DNA from 4 places in the Pseudoalteromonas sp. 5Ae-yellow genome. Region 2 is predicted to be linked to each of the others. Evidence: predicted binding sites of a transcription regulator. Region 2 holds the regulator's gene; each other region holds the start of a gene.

Region 1 (4,475 bases), on a different contig from region 2:
AACTTCTTCATGTCGCGTACCTAGCCATTCAATTGTTCCCATTTTTCGCAGACTTTCACTAATGCCGTTAAGTGAATCGCCAGTTACTCCCCAAATACGTTTTACGCCTGCTTGTTCGAGGGTTTTAGTGATAAAACTTGCGATATTTTGACTCATAATATAGAACTCCTAAATATTCAGTTATTCTGTAAATTGATTTTTCGTCTCTGATCTATCAGGTAAGTCATCGTTTCGAAATGCGCTCAATTATTGAGAATCGATAAGCTTAAATATTTTGATAATGATAAATATATTACTACTGAGACTTTACTAACAAACGCCTATGCTTGCTGCGACCCCATACTGATACATAAAACATGAATGTCCGCTTTAAAGTGTTTATGAATATGCGGGTGCGAGATTTTTAGTGGCTTAACTATGAATATGTTATTATGCGCTCAATTATTTTACTGAATGCTTTTCTCTTACTTCTATGTCAAATTCTGCTTCTTGCTTTACATTATTTTCTCAAAATATTGATGCTCTCGCGCTTCCTGAAAAGTTTACTTTCCCTTTTTATTACGAGCCGCAACCATTAGCTGTAGCAGCCACTAAACAATTACAGCAACAGCTTGAAACGTTAGCGCATTTAAAAGCAGAAAATGCAGGTAAAATGTTTGGGGTTTTAGTGGTGCAAAATGCTAAGCAACAATTAGGCTTTTTAAGTGCTTATTCGGGACAAATTGAAGGTGATAAAGGTAATATTAGCTTTGTGCCGCCTGTTTCTAGCATGCAACTTCAAGACGATAGCTATTTGGCTCAAAGTAAAATAATTAACGATATTAATGCTCAAATTGAGCAATTAGAAAATAGTGAACAACTGCTTGAAGTTAATAGCAAACTTGATGATGCAACACAGAGCTACCAGCAAGCGCTATTAGCTCAACAGGCAGTAATGCAAGCCGGTCGTCAGCAGCGAAAAATACAACGTACCGAAGGCAAATTAGAACTTAGCGAAAGTGATTTTGAGCAGTTAAAAAATAAGCTTGCAGGGCAAAGCATCGTAGAAAAAAAGCAACTGCTGGCACTTAAATCCTATTGGCAAAATATAATCGAGTCACTGCAGCAAACACACATCAATATTTCTAATGAAATTGCTCATTTAAAAAAGCGCCGTAAAACACTTTCTAAAAGCTTACAAAAAAAGCTATTTGCACAGTACCAATTTTTAAATGCAAATGGTGAAACTACAGATTTAAATGCTATTTTTGCAGCATTACCTGAGCACACTCCTCCTTCGGGTGCTGGCGATTGTGCAGCGCCTAAATTATTACAATACGCCTATAAACATGACTTAAAGCCACTTGCTATGGCAGAGTTTTGGTGGGGAGCAGCACCTAAATCAGCAATTAGGCAGCATAAGAATTACTACCCTTCTTGTTACAGTAAATGCCAACCAATACTTGGGCATATGCTAAAGGGTTTAGATGTTGAAGATAACCCGCTACTTATCAACCCAGCTCAGGGTAAAGATTTAAGTATTGTTTATAAAGATGACGACTTACTTGTGGTAAATAAGCCCGCTGAGTTTTTATCAGTGCCTGGCGTTAATATTGATGACTCAGTTTATATGCGCATAAAAACGCAGTTTCCAGAGGCATCAGGGCCACTAATTGTACACAGATTAGATATGTCGACTTCTGGGTTATTGATGATTGCACTTAATAAACGCGTGCACAAAGCACTGCAAAAGCAGTTTATTGAACGCACCATAGATAAACGTTATGTCGCATTAGTTAATGGTAACGTAGCTGAGGATAGCGGAGTAATTGATTTGCCCTTAGTGCTAGACTTTGATGATAAACCGCGCCAAATGGTGTGTTACACACACGGTAAGCAATCACTTACTACCTGGCAGGTTTTAGAGCGTAACAACAATATTACCCGATTACAGTTATACCCTAAAACAGGGCGAACTCATCAATTAAGAGTGCATTGTGCGCACAGCTTAGGTTTAAACATGCCAATTATAGGCGACACACATTACGGGCAAAAAGCCGAACGATTACATTTACATGCAGAATACTTAGCATTTACTCACCCTATTACGCTTAAACGATTAGAGTTTGAAGTAGCCGCAGATTTTTAAGCTAAAGCCCATCTAAGATCATTTGTTTGATGGTCTTTGCTTTTACAAAATGATCTAATTTATGGGTGTGTATCCACCAAGTAGCAGCATCCATAAGTAGCTCTGGATCGTCGTTTTTATTGGCAAAAATGCATAAAAAGAAAGCCCTACATTTTCTCCTTTAACTGCTATTTTTTTATCGCATACGGTAATTATTTTTGCTCTTAGTTCTTCTTTCATATGTACCTTATTAAACAAACTATGCTCTGGATTATAAATCTATCTCAAGATCTTTATGGGCATATTTACTTTTAGCCACCGTTACAAAAAATTAAAAAAGAACGTACTGATAGTATCAAAGAAAGTATCATTTTTTCATCTTTTTTATTTGCGCGCTATTTTATTAACTACCTTAACTCCTCCAACACATCAGTAAAACTAAAGCCTGAAAATATTGCATGAGCGTGCTTGTAAAACTTACAGGCCGCATACTCCCACGAGCAAACGAACAAATATAAACTAATTTAATTCAACAAGTTAAATCATGGCATTTAGCTTGCTTCAATATTTGTAAGCAATTAAAGAGCAAGTAAAGGACTAGTTATGAATATTTTTGAAGCACTACGTCATGACCATGACAAACAACGAGAATTGGTAGATGCGCTTATTCAAACACACGGCGACACAGAGCAGCGCCACACGCTAATGGATGAGCTAAAAACAGAATTAGAAAATCACGCAAAATTTGAAGAACGTTACTTTTATAACCCACTTATGTTTGATGACTTAACTCACGAAAAAGCGCGCCACAGCGTAGCTGAACATCACGAAATTGATGAATTAATTGAACAACTTGAAGATACCGAAATGAGCTCGTCTGCATGGTTAGTTGCAGCTAAAAAGCTACACCATTTGGTACATCATCATTTAAGTGAAGAAGAACACGAAGTGTTTCAATTAGCGGGTAAAGCACTTACCGAAGGGCAAAAAGAGAGCCTTGCTGAGCAATACAACGACGCAATGCATTAGTTGCATAACATGCAAACCGACTTCCACACACTCCCTGTGTACTTATTGGTTATAAGCCTTATGGCTTATAACCAATTTTTTTGCATGTACTTTATTACTTTACAGTAAATTTCACGTCTTGGTCGCGTAATAAGTAAAGTGCAAAACACGCAGCCCACATTGGCCATGCAGTAAAGAATAATAAGTTGTTAAAACCATCTATGTACTGGTTGTACGATGAAAGTGTAGACAAGCCATGCATTACAAAAATGATTCCGTAAGTAAGTCGCTTTTTAATACCCGCCAAAAATGCTAAGACTAAAACTAATTGCAGCGCACCTAACACATACGCCACTATATCTGTTGACCCACTAATGCCATAAAACTTTTCAAAAATACCGGCGCTATGTGCCGGGTTCACAAATTTATCCAGCGTCCACATTATCATTACAATAAAAACACCCACACGCAGAGAGAGTAAAGACCACTGCAAACGGTTTTGTAGATCGGCACTGATTGGATTTGTCATAAAACTTCCTTTAATAAAAATATTAATAAACTATTAAATTACCAAGACCGTATAAATTGGTTTTTATTTCAAAAAAGTATAATTATTTTTAATTACCCTTACCTACTTAGCTTATTAACAGTTAAGGCACGGCTTATTTTAAGTATTTAAACGCTATACATAAAAGCTAATAAATATAATAGATTAACTGCTGGCAAGTAGACTACAATTTAAAAATATGTTTAAAAGCAATTATTTATAATCTGTGTAATATCGCCACTCTATTGCTATTTTTTTACAAATGAAACGGCAATATTTTATTAGTACGCTTTAAACGCAGCTGTTTTGTTATGCCCTAAAAAATAAAAAGAATCGAAACTTTACTGAAAGTTATTTTTACACCTTTCGGTCTTTATCATCATCAACTATTAACAAGAAAGAGAAAGCCCTTGAAATACCAATACTTAGCCCTATCGTTAGCAAGCGTATTAAATACCCCACTGCTGGCGCAAGCTGCCCAAAGCTCAACAGTAACAACCAATAACACCATAGAGCACATTGAAGTAGCTGGCCAAGTTATTAAATCTCAAGGCCTTTCAGTTAAAGATGCCAGTATAGATGGCCCATTTGGCGACAACTTAGCACTAAAAGATATAGCACGTTCGGTAACGCCTATTTCGAGCGAGCTAATAGAGCAGCTTAACATTACCACGTTACAAGATGTGCTTGCAGTAAGCCCTAATACCTATTCAGCAAGTGGTTTTGGCGCGCCAAGTTTACCCACAATACGCGGCCAATTAGGTGAGCTTTTTCAAGATGGTACACGTCGTCAAGCGGGCAACAATGGCTTTG
Region 2 (4,475 bases):
CAAGTTGGTGAACGCTTAAATCAGTTGTGTCTATCATAAAGTCGGCGCGGGTGATTAATACATCAAGTAATTCTTTTTCTTTTTTGATGGCTAAATCAAGAGGCAGCGAGTCAATTGATAGTGGGTGTAACCTGCGTGTTTCTGAAAAGCGTTTTATTAATGTTTGATCGTCGCTATCTAAATAAAATAACGTAGGATTTGCAAAGCCTGGTAAGTATTCAAAAATATCGTTAAATTCATCTTGCTCTTTAGGGATGTTGCGCACATCAATGCTAACAGCAATTTTATCGTAGCTATCAGACACACTGCGAACTAATGAAGGAAGCAAGTTAACTGGAATATTATCTACGCAATAATAACCTAAATCTTCTACAATGCGTAAAGCAACCGACTTTCCAGAACCAGAACGGCCGCTTATGATAATTAACTCCATTTAACACCCTTTATAAAACTATGATTGATCGACAATAACTTGGTAAAGCTCAGCATCTGATTTTGCACAGCGTAACTGTTTACAAAAATCTTTGTTGTTTAGTTTATCAGCAATGGTTGCGAGAGTCTTTAAGTGCTGTTGGTTATCGCCATCTGGTACGATGAGTGCGACAAAAATATCAACAGGACGATTATCTATTGCATCAAAATTTATTGGAGTTTCGCTAACGAGTACTAAAGCTAAAGGCTCTTCTGCACCGCTCATTCGACCATGAGGAATGGCAATGCCACGCCCAATACCTGTACTACCCAGTTTCTCTCTGCTCATTAAAGCAGTAAGGATATCCTGTTGCGGTAAATACGGAAGTTTGTCGTGAGCAAGTTCGCTAATGAACTCTAAAATTCTTTTTTTGCTATTAAAAAGGACCGCAGCTTTGCTGCAGTCCTGGCATATAAGTGAGCTTAATTTCATCATATTAGTGTCGAGCAAGCTTCTCTTTGTGTTTAATCACTTGTCGATCGAGCTTGTCGATCAACGAGTCAATGGCGGCATACATATCTTGATGTTCCGTAGAGGCAAATAGCTCAGCACCACTTACATGTATTGTGGCTTCTGCTTTTTGATTTAATTTTTCTACATCGAGAATGACATGAACATTATTAATATGATCAGAGTGTCTTTCTAGCTTCGCAAATTTGGTATTAATATAGTCTCTTAGTGAATCGGTTAATTCTACGTGACGACCAGTTAAGTTTAGTTGCATAAGCATTACCCTCTTTGTTTAGCGTCTTAAATCAAACTTTTACGTTGATTTGACGGTGGAATAGCCAGAGACTCGCGGTATTTTGCGATTGTACGTCTCGCTACTTTAATTCCTTGCTCAGCCAATATATCCGCTATTTTGCTATCACTCAATGGTTTTGCTGAGTTTTCTGCTGCGATTAATTTTCTGATGAGCGCACGTATTGCTGTAGATGAACATTCACCCCCATTTTCGGTGCTTACATGGCTTGAGAAAAAGTATTTAAGCTCAAATATGCCACGAGGTGTATGCATATATTTTTGAGTTGTTACGCGCGAAATTGTTGATTCGTGCATTTCGACCATTTCAGCAACATCATTTAAAACCATTGGTTTCATGGCCTCAGGGCCGTGTTCAAAAAAGCCTTGTTGCTGCTTAACAATACAATTAGTTACTTTTAATAGTGTGTCGTTTCTACTTTCTAAGCTTTTAATAAACCATTTAGCTTCTTGTAAATGTGAGCGAATAAACTGGCTGTCACCACTGGATTTTACAGTGCGAGACATTGCAGCGTATTGGCTATTAACACGAATTTTAGGCATGCTATCTGGATTTAACTCAACAACCCAGCGGCCTTTAATTTTTTTAACTGACACATCAGGAATAACATACTCAGATTCTTCTCTTACAATAGTATCTGCAGGCTTAGGGCTAAGAGTATGTATTAATGTCATTACTTCTTTAAGCTCTTCTTCTTTGAGTTTAGTCTTCTTCATTAATGTACGATAGTCACGAGCTGCTAATAAATCAATATGCTCGGTTAAAATCATTTTCGTTTCATTAATGTAAGGTGTTTCTTTATCAAACTGGTTAAGCTGAATACATAAACACTCTTGTAAACTACGTGCAGCAATACCGACAGGATCAAACAGTTGGATGCGCTTTAATACAGCTTCAATTTCATCAAGTTCAACTTCGTTATCTTCTTCGTTTTCTTGATTAAAGCTTTCTAAAATCTCTTCGCAGCTTAGTGTTAAAATACCTGAATCATCAACTGCTTCTACAATCGCAATAGCAATAGCTTCATCGGTAGGACTAAATGGCGTTAATTGTAACTGCCACATTAAGTACTCGTGGAGCGTCTCTGTTGAGGCGCCTTGGTAGATTGACTCGTCTTCAGGCATTGGACCTGATGATGCTGCAGGAGCAGCACTCATGTACTCATCCCAGCTAACATCCATAGCCATGTCGTCACTTAGCGTGTCTTTTGCAAGTGCTTCACCACTATCTTGTTCGTATTCGCTTGGAGCATCGTCGGCCGATGCGCTAACAGTTATGTCATCGGTATCTGCTTTTTGCTCGTTTTTACCAGCAGCGTCTTCGGAATAGTCTGGTTCTTCAACCTCTAATAGCGGGTTGCTGTCGAGAGCTTCTTGTATTTCTTGCTGGAGATCCAATGTACTGAGTTGCAACAAACGAATAGCTTGTTGCAGCTGTGGAGTCATTGTAAGTTGCTGGCCCATGCGCAGCTGTAGTGATTGCCTCATGTATCTCTAACAATCCTTTTATGTTGTTATAATTAATACTAGCAGATGCTTAAAGACATGGCGTAAATGTTACAGCCTAAATTGCTCGCCTAAGTAAACATCGCGTACTGTTTTATCATTTAATACGTGTTCTGGAGTACCTGATGCAATCAGCTCCCCATGAGAAACAATGTAGGCTTTTTCACAAACATCAAGGGTTTCTCTTACGTTATGATCGGTAATTAATACACCAATCCCACGATTTTTGAGATGTTCTATTATTTTCTTTATATCTAATACCGAAATCGGGTCAACACCTGCAAATGGTTCATCCAATAATATAAATTTAGGATCGGCTGCCAGCGCACGTGCTATTTCCACGCGGCGACGTTCGCCACCCGATAACGCCATACCTTGGCTATCACGAATGTGTTGTATGCTAAATTCATCTAATAATTTATCGAGAGTGTCTTCTCGGGCTTGTTTATTTAACTCTTTGCGTGTTTCTAAAATAGCCATTAAGTTTTGATAAACAGTCAGTTTTCTAAAAATTGAAGACTCTTGTGGTAAGTAGCCAATGCCTAATCTAGCACGACTATGCATAGGTAAAAGAGTAATATCGTTATCATCGATAGAAATTTTACCTTTGTCGCTAGGTACAAGTCCCACAATCATATAAAACGTGGTGGTTTTACCTGCGCCGTTAGGACCAAGTAAACCAACAATACTGCCAGCTTTTACTTCAAGGCCAACGTTTTTGACAACTTCACGACCTTTATAGCTCTTTGCTAATAGCTCTGCTTTTAATGTACTCATGGCTGACCTTTATCGTCTTTTTTACTTTTTTTAGTTTCGATTGGTACTAAAATTGTGTGAACGCGGTCAGTTGAGTTTTCATCTTTTTCGGCACTGATTAGCTGTTGTTCTATATCGTAGGTAATACTTTTGGCATTAATTTTTTGTCCTGCTTGCGATACTTGTGCATTACCAACGAGCGTTAAAAAACGTTTAGATACATCGTAACGAACTTCGTCTGCACTGGCGCTCATAGTTGTGCCATCTGATTGCTTCTCTTCAAAGCGAGCAGGGCTACCCGTGGCAATTAATAGTTGCTGGTTATCACCTAGTTCATCGCGCTTATGTACTTCGAGGCGGTCTGCTGTAATTCGGCGATTACCGTGAATAATCTCAACGTTTTTCTCAAAAATACCCACGTTAGTTTTTAATTGGCCTTCTTGCTTATCGGCGCTTATTGAAATTTGATTTGCAGCAGATAGCGAGTTTTGCTCTGCAGCACTACTATTAAACGCTATTATAAGTGTAGGAATAATAAGTGATTTTAATATTTTATTGGTCATAGTATATGGTTCGCGTATGGTTAATTAGTTTTATCACTTCGGTTTTTAAATCGGCTTCAAGGCCTTTGCCGGTGATTTTTAAATTGGGTCCAGTGATGATGACTGGTTGCTCCGAGCGCATTGTTAATAGCTTTATATCTACCTGAATATTATCAGCATTGATTTTGTCTATCATGGCGTTATCAGTTAAGTTTTTGGCAACCACGTTACCTTCTAAAATTAATTGTTTGTCTTCGTATAATGTTGCTTCGTCTGCATTTATTTGCCACGTTTGCTTTTCGTTATATAAAGTAAAAATGGGTTTTTCAAAAAACGTGAAACCTAATTGCTGATATAGTTCCATTTTAGCCGCAGTTACTTTGTGGCTGATTGTACCTTGTTCGTCATAGGCTGTTTGTTTGAGTTCAATGGCTATG
Region 3 (4,475 bases), on a different contig from region 2:
GAAAAACTTTTTCAAAACGATGATTTACCAATCGATCATTACATTGCTCCCGAAGCACTGGTCACTAAGTATATTCGCCGTTTAATTGACTACCCTGGTGCTCTGCAAGTATTGCAGTTTGCTGATGGCATGCTCTCGTTAGTAGCCGTAAAAGCTTACTATGGCGGTTTACTTGTAGGTTATGCGTTATCTGCACTTAAAGAACATATTCCTAATGTAGAAACCCGTGTTGCCGCTATTTATCGTCAAGGTAAAGCAATAAAACCATTGGGTACCACCGTTATTGAAGCCGATGACGAAGTATTCTTTATTGCCGCTACAAAACATATACGCGCAGTAATGAACGAGCTACAAAAACTTGAGCGTTCGTACAAAAAAATTATGATAGCTGGTGGCGGTAACATTGGGGCAGGCCTTGCCCGCTCACTTGAAAAAAACCACACCGTTAAACTAATTGAACGCAGTAAAGAACGTGCTGAGCAACTCTCAGAAATGCTCGATAACACGGTCGTTTTTTGTGGTGACGCATCTGATCAAGAACTGCTCTCAGAAGAGCATATTGAACAAGTAGATGTGTTTATTGCCGTAACCAACGACGATGAAGCAAACATTATGTCAGCCATGCTTGCAAAACGTATGGGCGCACAAAAAACCATGGTGCTTATCCAGCGTGGTGCTTACGTTGATTTGGTACAAGGCGGCGAAATAGATATTGCCATATCGCCGCAGCAAGCCACTATATCGGCATTGCTTACTCATGTACGCCGTGGTGATATTGTTAATGTGTACTCATTACGCAAAGGTGCAGCAGAAGCAATTGAAGCGGTTGCTCATGGTGATGAAAGCACATCTAAAGTTGTTGGTCGTGCTATTGCCGACATTAAACTCCCTGCTGGTACTACTATTGGCGCAATAGTACGTAACGACGATGTACTGATAGCCCACGATGATACAATTATTATGTCGGGCGATCATGTCATTATGTTTCTAATCGACAAGAAACACATTACCGTTGTAGAAAAGCTATTCCAAGTAAGTGCTATATTCCTTTAACTAGTTACGCTAACTAGTTAATTTAAAATACAAAAAAGCCGCTGACTAAGGCGGCTTTAGTGGAGTATCTTCGAATATTGATTACTGTACCTTTGAAAATTCTTCTTTAGAGATTTCACCATTTCCATCAGTATCTAAATCATCAAAAATCTTTACAAGCTGAGGGTTAACCTTTGCTTCTTCCATTGTAATCGCACCGTCGCCATCTGCATCAAAAGAGGCAAAGTCCACTGCTGCATATGCTGCTGATGAAGATGCTAAAACGATAACTGCAAGTGTTGTATTGAATGTTTTCATAATAATATTCCTAGTAATATGGGAAGTCCTTTTCAAAGATCCCTGACTGTGAAAAATGTTTAACCTAAATAGGTTAATTAGTAATTAGCAAACTCTTCTTTAGAAAGCTCGCCGCTACCGTCGGTATCTAGCTCAATAAACTCGGCCATTAAATCTGTATCAACTGCCGCTTCACTTGGGCTAATTGTGCCGCTACCATCAATATCAAGGCTGTCAAAACCTGATGCTGCAAATGCAGCAGAAGAAGACGCTAGTGCTATAAGTGCTAATGCTTTATTTAAATTTTTCATAACTTAATCCTTCAATGTTCTATCAAAAAAATTGCTTCGTTTAACTTAAAACGTAATTTTTCACTTCCTTGTTATCCTCTTTCGTAAGCTCCCTTGCCTACTTAGGTTGTCTTTGGCAACTCAGGATAAATACTTTAAATTAAGCTTCTGAAAATTCTTCTTTTGATAACTCACCATTTTGGTCAGTATCAAGTTCTGAGAACATACTCATTAGCTTTGCATCTACTGATGCTTCTGCTTGGCTAATTGTGCCACTGCCATCCACATCTAATGTATCGAAATCTGTTGCTGCAAACGCGGCTGAAGAAGATGCTAGTGCCACAAGTGCTAATGCTTTATTTAATGTTTTCATAACGTGTATCCTTCAATTTTTTGAGTAATGTGGGGCTCTTAGTAGCGCCCCAGAGTTTTAAGCTTATACTTGTGAAAACTCTTCTTTAGATAGTTCGCCGTCTTGGTCTGTATCAAGTTCAGAGAACATGCTCATTAATTTTGAGTCTACTGATGCTTCTGCTTGGCTAATTGTGCCACTGCCATCCACATCAAGTGTGTCAAAGTCTGTTGCAGCAAAAGCGGCTGAAGAAGATGCAATAGCGATAAGTGCTAAAGTTTTATTAATGCTTTTCATAATATGTATCCTTCAAATTTATGTGTGCGATTAAGTATTTCACTTTGAATCACGATTTCGTTCAGTACACCTAGGGTATAACAAATTAGATGCCAACATTTAAAAGCTATTAAATTTCAGATAGTTAAATGTAAAACTCATAAAAAGAAGGGATTTTTAAAGTAATTACTGTTGCCTTTTAGCAACGCACTTCAGAGTGGATACATTAAAACTATTAAAAACATATAGTTATGTTTAGATAAAAAGATACATTTTTAAATGTATGGAAATTAAAGAAGGGGATTTATAGAATAATTCAGATAAATTTTAACGAGGTAGATTTAATAACACAAAAAATAATACGTAATGCACTGTTTTATTTAAATAATATATTTAATTATATAAAAACAAAAAATACTTTATAAATACTCACGTAAAACGCCATTTTGTTGCAAATAAGCGAAAAACGATTTATTCAACGGTGGGCTCAAGCGCAGATGGGTCTATAAAATGCTCTTTCATAAAGGTTTTCATTTCATCCTCGCTTGCTAGTAGCTTAATTCCACAACGCACGCCTGCGACATGTTCCTTAGCACTGCAAATTTCGCCTTCAAAACTTTTATCGCTGCTATTGAGTATTACTGTGCATTGCATATCTTTAATATTTTCATCTTGCTGATCACCTCTAATATCAAACATTACTCCTGTTAGCGAAATGTCTTTAATGAGGCCTTCAAGTATTCTGTCGTCACTTAGCTTTAGCTTTGCAGGTAATAAGGTAGGTATACGCGTTTGCGAGCGCAGTGCAAATAACTGCACCTGCTTAGGATAGTTAATAAATATAAGCTTAGCAGGGTGAGACGCAACCGACATTATTTGTTGGCGAAACGCTATAACTTGCCCACCACTACCTTCAATTAATGCTCTAACAACAACCATTACACCATCACGTAAATAGTCACTACTAGCAGGTAAACGTCTAGAGTTTGGGTAATTTAAAATAATAAATTTATTTTCAAGCAAACCAACAAACTCGGTTTTTACACGTTTACTGTCGGTTGGGGTTAATATTTCTAAATCGACCAAACCACTTGTAGTTAGTTGATGTAATTTGTCTAGATTTGAAGTTGGCATATCCCTTTCCCACTAACTTGTATATTAAAATTTAAACGACTCGTTTAACCACGCCAAAATGTAGGCGTAAATAGCACTAATAAGGTAAATATTTCTAGGCGACCAAACACCATTGCAATGGTCAGTAACCATTTAGCCCCATCGGTTATAGCACCATAATGCGATGCTACATCTCCTAAACCTGGGCCTAAGTTATTTAAACAAGCAGCAGTGGCTGAGAACGCAGTTATGTTATCCATACCCGTGCCCATAAGCGCTAACATAATAATAATAAATACCAGCGCATAAGCAGAGAAAAAACCCCACACAGCTTCTACTACTTTATCTGGCAACGCCTTACGACCCAGCTTGATTGAATATATAGCACGAGGATGCACTAAACGATTGAGCTCACGCACACCCTGTAAATAAAGTAAGAACACGCGCACTACTTTCATGCCACCACCGGTAGAGCCTGCACAGCCACCAATAAAGCTCGAAAATATAAGTAAAATAGGTAAAAACAATGGCCATGTTGAAAAGTTATCCGTAGCAAAGCCTGCTGTTGTACTCATTGAAACAGCTTGAAATAACGCCTGATCGAGGGTTTCATCGCCATTAGCAAATATTTCGTTAGAGGAAAGTACAGTAAAACAAATAACCACCAGGGCTAATTGAATACACAAAAACACCTTAAACTCTGGGTCTCTGATATAAACTTGTATATTACGACTGGCCACTGCGGCGTAATGCAGGGAGAAGTTAACAGCGGCAATAATTAAAAAGAACACACAAATAAAGTTAATTACAGGGCTGTCAAAGTGACCCATGGAGGCGTCGTAAGTAGAAAAACCACCTATCGCCACCGTTGAGAATGCATGACATATCGCATCAAACCACTCCATCCCTGCAGCCCAATAAGCCAGCATACAAGTAATAGTCAACGACACATAAATATACCAAAGGTGCTTTGCAGTATCGGCAATTCGCGGGGTCATTTTAGAATCTTTTACAGGCCCAGGTATTTCAGCGCGGTACAACTGCATACCACCAACACCTAGCATTGGGAGTATAGCAACAGCGAGTACGATTATACCCATACCGCCAAACCACTG
Region 4 (4,475 bases), on a different contig from region 2:
ATATCGCCCACTAAGCTGTTTGACTGGTTCGATTTTGAATCGCCTGTAAACGACGAATCGCTGCCAATACCAAACTGAATGCTGTCACCACCTATATTGACAGGTAGGCCACCTAATCCAATAACAGGGTCTAAGCTTGCCTCGGTTTCTTTGTCTGTTTCTGTTTTGGCGGCTTTTGTTGCTTGAGTAGACTCTTGCAGTTTAACCGTAATTATATCGCCAGTACGTAGCGCTTTTTTATCAGAATATAAGTCGTTTGATGTATGAGTATTAAATAATGAACCTGTGGCTACCAGCGGCTCTAAAATAGGCTCGGGGTACATAGGTGCGTAGTAAGGGTCGTCCTGCACTACTTCACTATTTTGCGTAGACATACAGCCACTTAAAAATAATGTGCCCGCTGTAAATAAAATAATATTACGCATAATTCCCCCTACTCTATTAAAGCTGTTGATTAATGTAACTCATCATTTCGTCAACGGCCGAAATTACTTTTGAGTTCATTTCGTAAATACGCTGAGTTTCGATTAGATTTACTAGCTCTTCAGTTACATTTACGTTTGAAGTTTCGAGTGAGCCTTGAATAATGCTCCCTAACCCTTCAACACCCGGGTTACCTTGTACCGGCGCACCACTTACAGCAGTTTCGGTATAAAGGTTTTGACCAATTGGCTCAAGGCCCGATGGATTAATAAAGTCACTAATTGTTAGCTGACCAATGACCACGTTATCGGCTTGCCCTGCAACACGTACAGATACTTCGCCGTCTTGCGAAACTGTAATTGATTGCGCGTCATCAGGTACATTCATTTCTGGCTGAATAACGTAACCAGCGCCCGATGTTACAATTCGTCCATCGCCATCAGTAGTAAACTGACCATTGCGCGAGTAAGCAATATTGCCATCTGGTTGCAGTACTTCAAAAAAACCTTCACCAGAAATCATCCAATCTAGTGAGTTTTCGGTGGTCAACATGTTGCCTTGCGTAAACTCTTTTTGGTTAGCTACAACTTTAGCACCCGCACCTAACATTAAGCCCGATGGCATTTCGGTATCTTGCGATGAACGACCACCTGGTTGATTAATATTTTGATAAAGTAAATCTTCAAATATAGCGCGGCTTTTTTTGTAACCTACGGTACTCGCATTCGCTAAGTTATTTGAAATAACCGATATATCGGTTTGTTGAGCGTCTAGCCCAGTTTTACTGATCCACAATGCTGGATTCATAATCGTGTCCTCACTTTAAAGTTAAACTATGCGTAATAACTGATCTTGACGCTCGTCAATTTCTTCAGCTGTTTTCATTAATTTCACTTGTAATTCAAATTGGCGCTGGTGGCTTATCATATCGACCATTTCATGAACTGGGTTCACATTCGACATTTCAAGCGAACCACTTAAAACTTTTACATTGGCAGAGGTATCTACTGTTACATTTGCTTTTGGTCTAAATAAACCATCGTTACCTTTTTCGAGCTGTGAGCTATTAGCTTCTACCACTCTAAGCGTATCTATTTCTTCTAAAAAGTTAGCGGGAGCGCCTTGTGGTCGTACTTGAATAGCGCCATCTTGGCTAAACCCTATTTTTTCGACTGGGACGGGTAAAATAACAGGTCCCCCTTCGCCAATTACTTGACGACCACCGCTGGTTACTAACATGCCTTGCGCTGTAATATTGAGCGTACCTACTTTGGTATAAGCTTCGTTGCCTGAGGCATCTTGCACGGCAAGCCAAGCGTTATCACTCATCGCGATATCTAAGTCGCGCCCGGTTTGAACAATGCCACCCGATACCATGTTAGAACCCGGACGCTCTTGCATTGAAAATACACGGGTAGGTAAACCTTCGCCAAACGCTTGCATAGAACGCGCCTGCGCAAAGTCGGCTTTAAATCCTGTTGTATTTGCATTCGCCAAATTATTGGCTTTAAGCGCAAGCCCTTGTAGGCTTTGCTTAGCGCCAGAGGCCGCAATGTAGACCATTTTGTCCATAGTATCGACTCACATAAAAAATCTCTGAACTTATAAATGCAAAATAGGTGCCAGATTAAATTTGACGCAACATTGAGAGGTATTTAGAAGGGCTTACAAAGAGGACTTATAAAAAAGGCTGCAAAAATGCAGCCTAATATATTCAATGGGGTTTAACTTATCGAATCTGCAAAATACTTTGCTGAATTGTTGAGTTAACTTCAAGCGCACGTGAGTTTGCTTGGTAATTACGCTGTGCAGTAATTAAGTCTACAAGCTCAGTGGTTAAATTGGTGTTTGATTGCTCGAGTGCTGATGAATTGATGCTACCTAAAGTACCTGAACCAGGTTCTCCAGCGATAGGCTCACCCGATGTTAAACTCTTCTTCCACGCTGTATCGCCAACTTGTTGTAACCCCTGCGAGTTTGAGAAACGCACCATAGCTACCTGGCCTAAAAATGATGTATCACCATTACTGTATGACGCTACAATTTTACCATCAGTACCAATATCAATGCCGGCTAAACGGCCAACCGTTGCTCCATCTTGCTCAAGCGCTTTCACCTCAAAATTACTAGCATATTGAGTAGGCACTTTATTTGCTGTACCAGTTTCATCACGCCAATTAACTTCGATATTTGCAGGAAAGCTTGCACCATTCGTTAATAAATCAGAAAGGCCTGCTGTACCGGAGGCTGCATCACCTGCAATTATCGAAATAGGATTAAAAGTATTCGCTACATTATCTACAGCTGGATCACCTGTTGTTGACGGTACGCCGCTTGAGTCAAATCCAAAAGTAGTCAAAGGCGCATAAGAGGTGCTTCCGTCCTGAAGTACACCGTCAGCTCCAAAACTGTCACCATCAAGAGTAGTATAAACATCCCATTTATTTGCGTTCTCAGCCACTGTTGCATCATCACGTTTTACAAAAAATAACTGTAAAACATGTGGTTCACCTAATGAGTCATAAACTGTAGTTGATGTTGATGAATTATAAGTAGCACTTTCATCTGGATTAAATGGAAGCGTTGGTGACTCAACTCGCGAATCTAAATTGAATGAGCTATACACACTTGTTGTTGCACGCGGAGAGCCTGATGAATCAGGAATTTGCAAAGCTGATGAAGTGCTTAGGCTTACTGATGTTGTATTACCTGTTGCTTCGTCAACAGGGAAGCCTTGCAAGAAATTTCCTTTAGCATCAACTATGAAATTATCTTGGTTTAACTTAAATGCACCTGCCCGTGTGTATGTTAAGTCTTGCGAAGATAAGTCATCTGTCATCGCGAAGTAACCTTCACCCGTAATCGCTAAATCAAGCGAATTATTAGTGAATTGTAATGACCCTTGATGAAACTGTTGTGCAACCATTGTCGCTTGTACACCATCACCATTTTTAGTCTTACCAGAGCTAAATACTGATGAAGCGTAAACATCGGCAAACTCAGCGCGCGACTCTTTAAAGCCTGTTGTATTTACGTTTGCAATATTATTTGCAGTTACGTCTAAATCTTTTTGTGCGGCAGCTAGGCCGGTTAATGCAATATTGAAGCTCATAATTCACCTCTAACCTGTTAATCTGTGGCCTGCTGGCAGGCAAGAAATATTAAATTTGTTACGCGATTTCTGCAATGTCGGTTAACCTAACCGCACCTTCTTTAGTGTTCACAATGATGCCGCTTGAGCCGTTAATGTTTACACTTTCAATATTTTTGAAAGTTGCAATAGGCAAGCTAGAAAACTGGCCATTGGTACTACCTTGTGCCGATAACGTGTATTCCCCTTCAGGTAAACGCTCACCGCTTTCATTATTACCATCCCAGGCGAAGCGAACAGCGCCCGCAGGCTGAGAACCCATATCAATTGTTCTCACTAGCTGTCCTGAAGCATCAGTTACACTAAGTGTTAAGCTTTCAACTGCACTTTCAGCAACGATAGACCCTTTAGCATCACCTGATTCATTTAAATCAACAGTATTTGACTCTAGTAAAGCCTGCTTGCCAACAAGCGTTGAAGCTTGCAGGGCTGAGTTTGATGTCATCGAAGTAGCCAACGTATCAAAATTTGAATTCAAATCACTAATACCTTGAGCCATCGTAAAGCTCGTCATTTGAGCAATCATTTGGTCATTATCCGCAGGATTACTGGGATCCTGATACGATAATTGCTGAGTTAACAAAGAAAAAAAGTCTTCTTGCGTTAACGCATCACTTTCACCATCGCTGGTCGCTACTTGCTTTTCTTGCCAGCGTATAGAGTCTAAATAGGATGAAGATGTACTAATATCGTTACTCATAACCTACCCTCGGTTACCGCTGCCCTAGCAACAGTGTTTTACTTAGCATTTGCTTTGCTGCATCAGCAACTTGCACGTTTGTTTGGTAAGAACGAGAGGCAGAAATCATATTTGCCATCTCCTCTACAACATTAACGTTGGGTTTATAGATATAGCCATTTTCATCCGCACTTGGATGGTTTGGGTTATATTCAATTTGTA

What was found. Region 2 encodes sigma-54, which starts transcription at its own class of promoters, with help from an activator protein. Its sites were predicted from a motif close to GTTGGCACGNNNNTNGNNT; they were not measured.
Region 1: the regulator sigma-54 is predicted to act here: its motif matches at 2,651-2,669, upstream of H4J63_RS04990 (hemerythrin domain-containing protein).
Region 3: the regulator sigma-54 is predicted to act here: its motif matches at 2,347-2,365, upstream of H4J63_RS07580 (EF-hand domain-containing protein).
Region 4: the regulator sigma-54 is predicted to act here: its motif matches at 2,032-2,050, upstream of H4J63_RS13705 (flagellar basal body rod protein FlgF).

Annotation. Positions count from the first base shown of each region.
Region 1 covers NZ_JACGWD010000011.1:21,429-25,903, forward strand. The annotation lists gene poxB (ubiquinone-dependent pyruvate dehydrogenase) at 1-156, opposite strand, end outside; gene H4J63_RS04980 (RluA family pseudouridine synthase) at 473-2,128, shown strand; partial or broken gene H4J63_RS04985 (DUF6500 family protein) at 2,130-2,347, opposite strand; gene H4J63_RS04990 (hemerythrin domain-containing protein) at 2,711-3,136, shown strand; gene H4J63_RS04995 (hypothetical protein) at 3,231-3,644, opposite strand; gene H4J63_RS05000 (TonB-dependent siderophore receptor) at 4,073-4,475, shown strand, end outside.
Region 2 covers NZ_JACGWD010000008.1:11,188-15,662, forward strand. The annotation lists gene rapZ (RNase adapter RapZ) at 1-433, opposite strand, end outside; gene ptsN (PTS IIA-like nitrogen regulatory protein PtsN) at 452-904, opposite strand; gene hpf (ribosome hibernation promoting factor) at 909-1,196, opposite strand; gene H4J63_RS03780 (RNA polymerase factor sigma-54) at 1,223-2,722, opposite strand; gene lptB (LPS export ABC transporter ATP-binding protein) at 2,792-3,517, opposite strand; gene lptA (lipopolysaccharide transport periplasmic protein LptA) at 3,514-4,059, opposite strand; gene lptC (LPS export ABC transporter periplasmic protein LptC) at 4,049-4,475, opposite strand, start outside.
Region 3 covers NZ_JACGWD010000020.1:8,402-12,876, forward strand. The annotation lists gene trkA (Trk system potassium transporter TrkA) at 1-1,053, shown strand, start outside; gene H4J63_RS07565 (EF-hand domain-containing protein) at 1,135-1,350, opposite strand; gene H4J63_RS07570 (calmodulin) at 1,428-1,640, opposite strand; gene H4J63_RS07575 (EF-hand domain-containing protein) at 1,780-1,992, opposite strand; gene H4J63_RS07580 (EF-hand domain-containing protein) at 2,056-2,268, opposite strand; gene H4J63_RS07585 (flagellar brake protein) at 2,719-3,381, opposite strand; gene H4J63_RS07590 (TrkH family potassium uptake protein) at 3,426-4,475, opposite strand, start outside.
Region 4 covers NZ_JACGWD010000050.1:14,661-19,135, reverse strand. The annotation lists gene flgH (flagellar basal body L-ring protein FlgH) at 1-425, opposite strand, end outside; gene flgG (flagellar basal-body rod protein FlgG) at 442-1,230, opposite strand; gene H4J63_RS13705 (flagellar basal body rod protein FlgF) at 1,252-1,995, opposite strand; gene flgE (flagellar hook protein FlgE) at 2,153-3,535, opposite strand; gene H4J63_RS13695 (flagellar hook assembly protein FlgD) at 3,594-4,274, opposite strand; gene flgC (flagellar basal body rod protein FlgC) at 4,288-4,475, opposite strand, start outside.